Regions from separate parts of the Shewanella sp. 10N.286.51.B2 genome, predicted to be linked through region 1. Evidence: predicted binding sites of a transcription regulator. Region 1 holds the regulator's gene; each other region holds the start of a gene.

The links. The regulator sigma-54, encoded in region 1, starts transcription at its own class of promoters, with help from an activator protein. The targets are predictions, from matches to a motif close to GTTGGCACGNNNNTNGNNT.
Region 2: a site for sigma-54 is predicted at 1,623-1,641, ahead of flgB (flagellar basal body rod protein FlgB). Genes of this name have one in related genera too.
Region 3: a site for sigma-54 is predicted at 1,117-1,135, ahead of glnA (glutamate--ammonia ligase). Genes of this name have one in related genera too.

What each region holds. Positions count from the first base shown of each region.
Region 1 is NZ_JBFRKH010000014.1:151,123-154,392, forward strand. It holds gene lptA (lipopolysaccharide transport periplasmic protein LptA) at 1-322, shown strand, start outside; gene lptB (LPS export ABC transporter ATP-binding protein) at 322-1,053, shown strand; gene AB4140_RS04255 (RNA polymerase factor sigma-54) at 1,188-2,672, shown strand; gene hpf (ribosome hibernation promoting factor) at 2,696-2,983, shown strand; gene ptsN (PTS IIA-like nitrogen regulatory protein PtsN) at 2,986-3,270, shown strand, end outside.
Region 2 is NZ_JBFRKH010000060.1:37,347-40,616, reverse strand. It holds gene flgD (flagellar hook assembly protein FlgD) at 1-747, opposite strand, end outside; gene flgC (flagellar basal body rod protein FlgC) at 772-1,188, opposite strand; gene flgB (flagellar basal body rod protein FlgB) at 1,191-1,589, opposite strand; gene AB4140_RS16120 (protein-glutamate O-methyltransferase CheR) at 1,733-2,572, opposite strand; gene AB4140_RS16115 (chemotaxis protein CheV) at 2,714-3,270, opposite strand, start outside.
Region 3 is NZ_JBFRKH010000034.1:36,893-40,162, forward strand. It holds gene typA (translational GTPase TypA) at 1-769, opposite strand, end outside; gene glnA (glutamate--ammonia ligase) at 1,247-2,656, shown strand; gene AB4140_RS09310 (carbohydrate-binding family V/XII) at 2,980-3,270, shown strand, end outside.

The DNA of each region.
Region 1 (3,270 bases):
TACTGGTAACCTAATTAGCTACAACATTGAAAAGCAGCAGTTAATTGCTGAAAGCACCGGTACTGGTGAAGATCGGGTTATCACTATTTTTCAACCAGAAAGTCACCCAGACTTGATTGATTCTGAAAAGAAAAAAGATGAGCAACCACATTTACCAGACAGCGCTAAACCCGGTGATGACACGCCACCAGCTATAATTGAAAACAACAATTTATCTGCTGTAGAGGCTGTGAACTCAACTGAAACACCCGAAGTAACTGAATCACTTAACGCTGAGGCGCAGGCGACATTGTCAGCCCCAGCAGCTGAGCAAAATGACTAATGACCCAAATTACGTTAACCGCTGAAAATCTCGCTAAGAGTTATAAAAGTCGCCAGGTAGTAAAAGATGTCAGCCTGACGGTAAAAACCGGCCAAATTGTTGGCTTACTTGGCCCTAATGGTGCGGGTAAAACCACCACCTTTTATATGGTCGTAGGCCTAGTCAAAAGTGATAAGGGCCGCATTCTGATCGATGAAGATGATTTAACCGCAGATCCAATGCATTTGCGCGCCCGAAAAGGCATTGGCTACTTACCTCAAGAAGCCAGTATTTTTCGTAAGCTCACAGTACACGATAATATAATGGCAGTGCTTCAAACTCGCAAAAGCTTATCAAATGAGCAGCGCATTGAAGAACTGGAACATTTATTAGAAGAATTTAACATAACTCATATCCGTGATAGCCAAGGTATGGCGTTATCGGGAGGTGAGCGTCGCCGAGTTGAAATTGCACGCGCATTAGCGGCAAATCCTAAGTTTATTTTATTAGATGAACCTTTTGCAGGGGTAGATCCTATCTCAGTAATCGACATCAAGAAAATTATTCAACAACTTAAAAGCCGTGGTTTAGGGGTGCTAATTACCGACCATAATGTCCGTGAAACACTTGATGTGTGTGAGCGAGCATATATTGTGAGTCACGGAAACTTGATTGCTGAAGGAACACCTGCTGAGATCTTAGTCAATCAGCAAGTTAGGTCGGTATACTTAGGTGAACAATTCAAGCTATAGTTAGCACTATTCAGTTTTTAGTATGGCATTCGCGGCCAACAACAAACCTTAATCTAGTCTATTTTTCTAGGATCATAAACTAGCGCCCACACTGTTCGTCGCGATGATGTAATTCAATTAGGGACAAGCGGTACATGAAAGCCTCACTCCAACTCAAAATGGGTCAACACTTAACCATGACCCCACAGTTGCAACAAGCGATTCGCTTATTGCAACTTTCCTCATTGGAGCTACAGCAAGAAATTCAACAAGCACTTGATTCAAACCCGCTATTAGAGCTTGAAGACGAATTCACTAAAGCCAAAGAGCCCGTAAAAGAAAACGCCCTGCAAACTGACACCGATTTTAGTGATAATAGCCAAGTCACCATAGAAAAAGACACCTCAACGGTTGATACCACTGAATCGCTCACTAAAGATTCTATGCCTGAAGAACTCCCTATGGATACCACATGGGATGAGGTGTATACCGCCTCGCCGACTTCTGGCTCTGGCGCAGTATCGAGCGGTAATGATATGCCGTTTCAAGGCGAAACCAGTGAAGGCTTGTATGAGCATCTTGAATGGCAAAAAAACCTCACTCCCTTTTCTGAAAATGACTTGGTGATTGCAACCGCCATTATTGATGCCATTGATGAGCGCGGTTACCTCACCCAGAGCGTTGAAGACATTTTGCAATCCTTAGGCACTGACGATATCGAACTCGATGAAGTTGAAGCTGTACTTAAACGGGTACAACACTTCGATCCCGTCGGCATTGCAGCGCGAGATTTAAGTGAGTGTCTATTAATTCAATTAGGCCAATACCCTAATGAAATTCCTTGCATAGATAATGTTAAGTTACTGATTAAAGATCATCTTGATTTAATCGCCGGTCGTGACTTTAGGTTACTGATGCGTAAAACCAAGCTTAAAGAAGATGATTTACGTGAAGCCATTGAATTTATTCAAACGCTCAATCCACGTCCAGGCTTGCAAATTACCCCCATTAAAGATGAGTACGTCATTCCTGATGTTACTGTACTTAAAAAGAATGGTCGCTGGGTGGTCGAGCTAAATCCCGATAACATGCCTAAAATTGGCGTTAATCAGCAATATGCAGCTATGGCCAAAGGCGGTTCAAGCCAAGCTGACAGCCAATTTATTCGTGGTCATTTACAAGAAGCCAAATGGTTTATCAAAAGCATCGATAGCCGTAATGAAACCTTACTAAAAGTGGCTAACTGTATCGTACAATTTCAGCAAGGTTTCTTTGAGTTCGGTGAAGAAGCCATGAAGCCGATGGTGCTCAATGATATTGCTGAAGCGGTTGAAATGCACGAGTCGACCATTTCACGGGTCACGACCCAAAAATACATGCATACCCCCCGTGGACTTTTTGAACTAAAATATTTTTTCTCAAGCCATGTAAGTACCGATGATGGTGGAGAATGCTCTTCTACAGCAATTCGCGCATTTATTAAAAAGCTCGTAGCTGCAGAAAACCCGAAAAAGCCTCTTAGTGATAGTAAAATGGCGACACTATTGGCTGAACAAGGGATTAACGTTGCTCGACGTACGATAGCCAAATATCGAGAGGCAATGCTCATCCCTCCCTCAAACCAACGCAAAAGCTTATAACTTTTGTTATTGGAGGATGACCTATGCAAATTAACCTGACTGGAAACCATATTGAAATAACTCAATCTTTACGGGAATACGTGCAAACAAAATTTTCAAAGCTTGAACGACACTTCGAACAGATCAATAATGTTCACGTTGTGCTCGATGTTCAAAAGCTACAACAGATTGCCGAAGCCAAACTGCACCTAAAAGGCGGTGAAGTGTTTGCTGTATCGCGTAACGCTGATATGTATGTGGCAATAGACGCCCTGATAGATAAGCTAGACCGTCAGGTAATTAAACATAAAGAGAAACTCACTAAGCATTAACGATGGAACTTCGTACCATCCTGCAGCCGGCGTGCACTACCTGTGCCACTCCGGGCAGTAAGAAAAAGGTACTGGAATTAATCAGCAATTTAATGGCTGCCCAGTACCCAACCCTTTCTTCACAGGCTATTTTTGAAAGTCTAATAGCGCGTGAAAAAATGGGCAGTACAGGTATAGGAAATGGCATAGCAATTCCACATGGGCGCTTAGATAATATCGAAGAACCCATTGCTATTTTAATCAAATGCGAAGAGCCAATCGCCTTTGATGCCATAGACAAGCAACCT
Region 2 (3,270 bases), on a different contig from region 1:
TCTGAGGTTAAGGATCGGACCGCTGGCGACACTGCCTAAAGACACACTAGTGACATGGGCATAAGTTGAAACCGCTAAATCTTCGGCGTTGCCATCAACTTTACCGTTAGCTTTAATGGCATACATGCCTTCTTCTACGGGTTCGCCATCTTTATCAAGGCCATCCCAGCTGACATCAATGTTGCCGCCTGCAGAGCCATCAACCTCAAAAGTTTTAATCACTTGGCCTGACTCGTCTTCAATGGTGACGGTAATGGTATCGATTGGCTGTGGCGTACTAATGACACCGTTAATGACTGGGTTTTCTTCTGAGACATGGCCAATATCTGATGGAATGAGCACCTTTTGCCCCACTAAGCCCGAGGCTTGTAATGCCTGACTTGAGCTCATCACACTGTTCAAATTCAAAATTTCAGCATTTAAGTTGGCAATACCATCAACGGTCGCGAAGGACGCCATTTGTGCGATCATCTGATCGTTTTCAACAGGTTTAAACGGGTCCTGCATTGACAGCTGTTGACTCAAAAGCGCAAAGAAATCCGATTGGGTTAGCTCTTGGCTTTTAGCTTCTCCGGTTTCGGTGGTGCTAGCTGATTGCGCAGCGGTTAGGCTATCTAAAAAGCTACTGTCTGATACCTGTGTAGTTTGTGAGTTTGTCGCCACTGAATTAGTGGAGACGGTGGAAGCCGTGGTAGACGTCTGCAACTGCGGTAATGACTGACTACTGTAAGGATTAACGAGGCTCATTGTTTACCTCCAACTAAATTCATATTACTTACCCATACGAAGCGTTTGCTGCAACATTGATTTGGCGGCATCAGCCACTTGAACATTCATTTGATATGACCGAGAAGCAGAAATCATATCGGCCATTTCTTCCATCACATTGACATTGGGTTTATAAATAAACCCATCGTTATCAGCCATTGGATGATTAGGTGAGAATTCTTTTAATAACGGTTTATCGCTTTCTACAACGCCTTTAACACTGACACTATGAGAACTATTTTGCTGATGACTGGCTTTGGCCATTTCAGCCTCAAAAATAGGATGACGAGCTCTATAGGTCTCACCGACACTGCTTGATACTGTGTTGGCATTAGCAATATTACTGGCGGTGGTATTTAAGCGCACCGATTGCGCAGACATACCCGAGCCTGACACATTAAAAATATTAAAAAGACTCATAATTAATCACCTCTAATGGCTTTACGCATGCCAGAAAACTTACTTTCAAGAAAGCCCAGTGACATTTGATATTCCAAAGAGTTTTGCATAAATGCAGATTGCTCTTCTTGCATATCCACCGTATTACCGTCACCTGTGTCTGGCTGATTTGGCACCCGAAACTGCACATGCTCTTGGCTTAACGCTTTAAGGTCAAAGTGCTTGTCAGTTGTTTGACTCATTTGCAGCCCTTGCTGATGAGAGCGGGCGCTATTCATGGCAGAGGCAAAGTCTACATCACGGGCTTTGTAACCCGGGGTATTGGCATTGGCGATATTACTAGATAGCACTTCAGCCCTTTGAGCACGTATGCCCAACGAGTATTGATGTACCCCTAAACCATTTTCAAAATTAATCGCCATAAAATTGCCTCCATCAGCTAACTGTCACTAACAAAGCAAACCTTATGCCAAAATATTGCGGTTTTAAGATGAGAAAGGATAAAAATGAAAAATGCCGACGTTAGTCGGCATTTTATTAACTAAAAACATATTAATTCATAAACTTACAATATATTTTTCTTTTGATAGTAAATCCCTGGGTTACAACGCACCATCGTAAATTCATCACTTAAACCTGAGATAGATTCTGACGCCCCTAAAAATAAAATCCCATTGGGATTAAGGGCGGCAGCAAATTGCCGCAAAATTTTAGCTTTTGCCTCTGGAGAAAAATAAATCAACACATTACGACAAAAGATAATATCGAACTTACCCAATAAGCTATAACTTTCAAGCAGGTTATGACTTCTAAAATTCACTAACCGCTGAACATTATCTTTCACTTTCATATGACCTGACGGCATTGGATCAAAAAATTGTCGCTTTCGCTCATCTGATAGCCCACGGGCTAAGGCTAAGCTGTCATATTCGGCCTTTTTACAACGTGCTAGCATTGAAGGTGATAAATCGGTGGCTTGGATCGTCGCGCTACCAGGCAATGCCCCCGGCTTACGCTGCTGATACTCTAAAATAGTCATTGCCAATGAATAGGGCTCCTGCCCTGACGAGCAAGCGGCTGACCATATTTTTAACGGCCGACCTAAGCGGCTATATTCAGGTAATAAAGCATCATGAAGTAATTCAAACGGGTATTTGTCTCTAAACCACAGAGTTTCATTTGTGGTCATAGCGTCAATCACTTCCGCCCGTAAATGCCGCTCCATTGGCTTCATTGAGCGCTTAACCACTTCCGATAATGAGGGCAAATCATGCTTGCCCATTAAAGGCGCTAAGCGACTTTTTACTAAATATTGCTTGTTGTCACCTAATACAATGCCACTGTGTTGCTCTAAAAAAAGCTTAAACTGATTATATTCTGCTTCAGCAAGTGATTTGTTCGGCACTTTTACATCCTATTTTAAAGAGGCGCTTTACATTGTTTGCAATTTAAAGCCGCCGCTTTGTTTGGTTACCGAGCGCTTGGTAACAAACGTGAAATCTACAACCTATGGTGAATCATCAGCCCTAGGTTGTAGATTGAATTATTATAAAATGAGATGTTTGTTGACCGCTGACGCTAACTCATCGGGATTAAACTTAGCGATAAAGTCGTTTGCGCCGACCTTTTCAACCATGGCCTGATTAAACACGCCACTTAATGAAGTATGCAGCACCACTTTAATATCTTTAAGTTTTGGATCGTCGCGAATTTCCGCCGTTAAGGTATAGCCATCCATTTCTGGCATTTCAATGTCTGAAATAATCAGTGGAATTTCATCGGCAACATTATCCATCTCAGTGGCAATCGCTTTTAATTTCTCTAAGGCATCTTTACCATCAATAGCGGTGTCAATTTGCAGGTTCAATGACGATAATGAACGGATAATTTGCTTACGAGCAACTGCAGAGTCATCAATCACCATAATATGGTAATGCTGCTCTTTATCAATGGTAATAGCATCACTGGCAGCTTGGCTTAATTCCGTTTTTACTGGTGATATTTCATCAAGAATTTTTTCAACATCTAAAATCTCAACCAATTCACCTTCGATTTCGGTTACTGCAGTTAAATAAGAGTTGCGCCCAGCCCCTTGTGGCGGTG
Region 3 (3,270 bases), on a different contig from region 1:
AACCTAATACTTGGCCAACTTTACCGTTACGTGTCTTACCGTCTGCACCAACAATAGTTACTTGTTGGTTAGGCTTAACGCTACCACGTTTAACACGACCAATACCGATAACACCTACGTATGAGTTGTAATCGATTTGAGAAATTTGCATTTGACATTCACCTTCAGCATCAGCATCAGGGAAAGAAACCTTTTCAACAATTGCTTGGAATAAAGGTGTCATGTCTTCGCTAGTTTCGTCTGGATCAAGGGTCGCGAAACCATTTAATGCAGAAGCATAAACGATAGGGAAATCTAACTGTTCGTCAGTTGCACCTAAGTTGTCGAATAAATCGAATACTTGGTCAATAACCCAATCAGGACGAGCGCCTGGACGGTCAATCTTGTTGATTACAACAATTGGCTTAAGGCCTTGAGCAAACGCTTTTTTAGTTACGAAGCGAGTTTGTGGCATTGGGCCATCAACTGCATCAACTAAAAGTAATACTGAATCTACCATAGATAGAACACGTTCAACTTCACCACCGAAATCGGCGTGACCAGGAGTGTCTACGATATTAATACGGTAGTCGTTCCATTTGATGGCGGTATTTTTAGCCAAAATGGTGATACCACGTTCTTTTTCAAGATCGTTAGAATCCATTACACGTTCTGCGGCTTCGCCTCGACTTTCAAGGGTGCCTGACTGTGCCAAAAGCTTGTCTACCAAGGTCGTTTTGCCATGGTCGACGTGAGCAATAATGGCGATGTTACGTAAATTCTCTAACACGGATAAAACCTCTATACCATCAAACAAATAAATAGGAGTTTATAGCGGCATTAAGTTTAGCCACCATAAAAAAGCGTGCCATTCTACTCCACGAGACGCTTTGCGGATAGGATTATTTTTGTACACTTTGTGATTAGCTAAAAAATAACCATCAATTTTGGCATTTATAGCATCATATAATAGTAACGATTCAGAAATGTGACAAACAATCAGCGCAGTGTTTTTAGCCGCGCACCAAAATAGAAGTTGAACCATAATAGTGCGTGCGCTTGCACTAAAATGATGCAAAATTGTGTTTTCGATAATTGGCTATTAAGTCAAATATATAAAAATCATATACTTATTCAGTTGGCATGGTAATAGCTTTAAGATTGTCAATTATGTGATATTTCGACACATACGCGTCTTTAATGTCGTAGTATAGTGGTGAACTTGAATTATAAAAGGGAATACCCTTACTCTACCGGAGGCTTAAGAATGTCAGCTGAATCTGTTTTAACGCAACTTAAAGAATTGGAAGTTAAGTTTGTTGATTTACGCTTTACCGATACCAGAGGTAAAGAACAACACGTTTCTATCCCATCTCATCAGGTTGATGAAGATTTTTTTGAAGACGGCAAAATGTTCGATGGTTCGTCTATTACGGGTTGGAAAGGCATTAACGAATCTGACATGGTACTTATGCCAGATGCGAGCACGTTTGTTCTTGACCCTTTCACAGAAGAAACAACTGCACTAATCCGTTGTGACATCTTAGAGCCAGGCACAATGACAGGTTACAACCGTGACCCACGTTCTATTGCTAAAAAAGCTGAAGAATACTTAACGTCTACTGGTATTGCTGACACAGTATTAATTGGTCCAGAGCCAGAGTTCTTCTTATTTGACGATGTTAAGTTTGGTGCTGACATGTCAGGTTGTTTTGCTAAAGTTGATGCAAAAGAAGCGGCATGGAACTCAGGTACTGGCTATGAAGATGGTAACACTGGTCACCGTCCATTCGTTAAAGGTGGTTACTTCCCAGTAGCACCAGTTGATTCATCACAAGACTTACGTAGTGCTATGTGTTTAGTACTTGAAGAAATGGGTCAAGTTGTTGAAGCGCATCACCATGAAGTTGCTACAGCCGGTCAAAACGAAATCGCGACACGCTTTAACACGCTAACTGCTAAAGCTGATGAAGTTCAGATCCTTAAGTATGTTGTGCATAACATGGCACACGCATACGGTAAAACAGCGACATTTATGCCTAAGCCAGTAATGGGCGATAACGGTAGTGGTATGCACGTTCACCAATCTTTAGCTAAAGATGGCGTTAACTTATTCGCAGGCGACAAGTACGCTGGTTTAAGTGAAACTGCTCTTTACTACATTGGTGGCATCATCAAGCATGCTAAAGCGTTGAATGCATTTACTAACCCAAGCACAAACTCTTACAAGCGTCTTGTGCCACATTTCGAAGCGCCTGTCATGCTTGCATACTCTGCACGTAACCGTAGTGCTTCTATCCGTATCCCAGTGGTACCAAGCCCTAAAGGTCGTCGTATTGAAACACGTTTCCCTGATCCACATGCAAACCCATATTTAGGTTTTGCTGCGCTATTAATGGCAGGTCTAGACGGTATCCAAAACAAGATTCACCCAGGTGAAGCTATGGATAAAGATTTATACGACTTACCAGCAGAAGAAGCGGCTGAGATCCCACAAGTTGCGACTTCACTAGAAGATGCACTTGCAAGCTTAGATGCGGACCGTGAGTTCTTAGTTAAAGGTGAAGTATTCACTAATGACTTTATCGATTCATATATTGCTATCAAGCAAGGTGAAGCAGAGCGTGTTGCACGTACTACTCACCCAGTTGAATTTGAACTTTACTACTCACTATAAGACGTCTTTATAGACCGCTTTTATAGTAGTAAATAACAGTTAGTAAAAAGCCCTTACTGGTTTCCAGTAAGGGCTTTTTTGATCTTTGCATATTCATAAAACGGCAGGGTGGATGGATATTTAGCAAAGTGGCTGTTTGATTTTTCTACAATCTATTTTACAAATTCAATGTGTTTGTCGGTATATTAAATGAACAAATAGATGCTAACTTGTTAATCATGACCAAATTGGCAATAAATGGATTTTACTACATATACTTAAATACACGCTTTTAATTATTAGTCGCGCATGATTAATAGTAAATGATTGCAAAATAAGGACTCATGATGATAACCAATATCAAACGTCTCTGGCTGCAAGTGCTAACTGTATGGATAGCATTGTTGCTATTACCCTTTTCGGCAGTAGCAATTGAATGGCCGCAAGATGTTGAAACGAAACTCGGCACCTTAGTGGTTTATCAGCCGCAGCCAGAATCGTTAGATGGTAATATCTTGATGAGCCGCGCTGCGATGTCATTTGAAGTGGAAGGTCAAGACGACCCTGTATTTGGCGCTTTTTGGTTTAGCGCTAGAATCGATACTGATGACGATGTTGCTTTGGTGCGTAATATT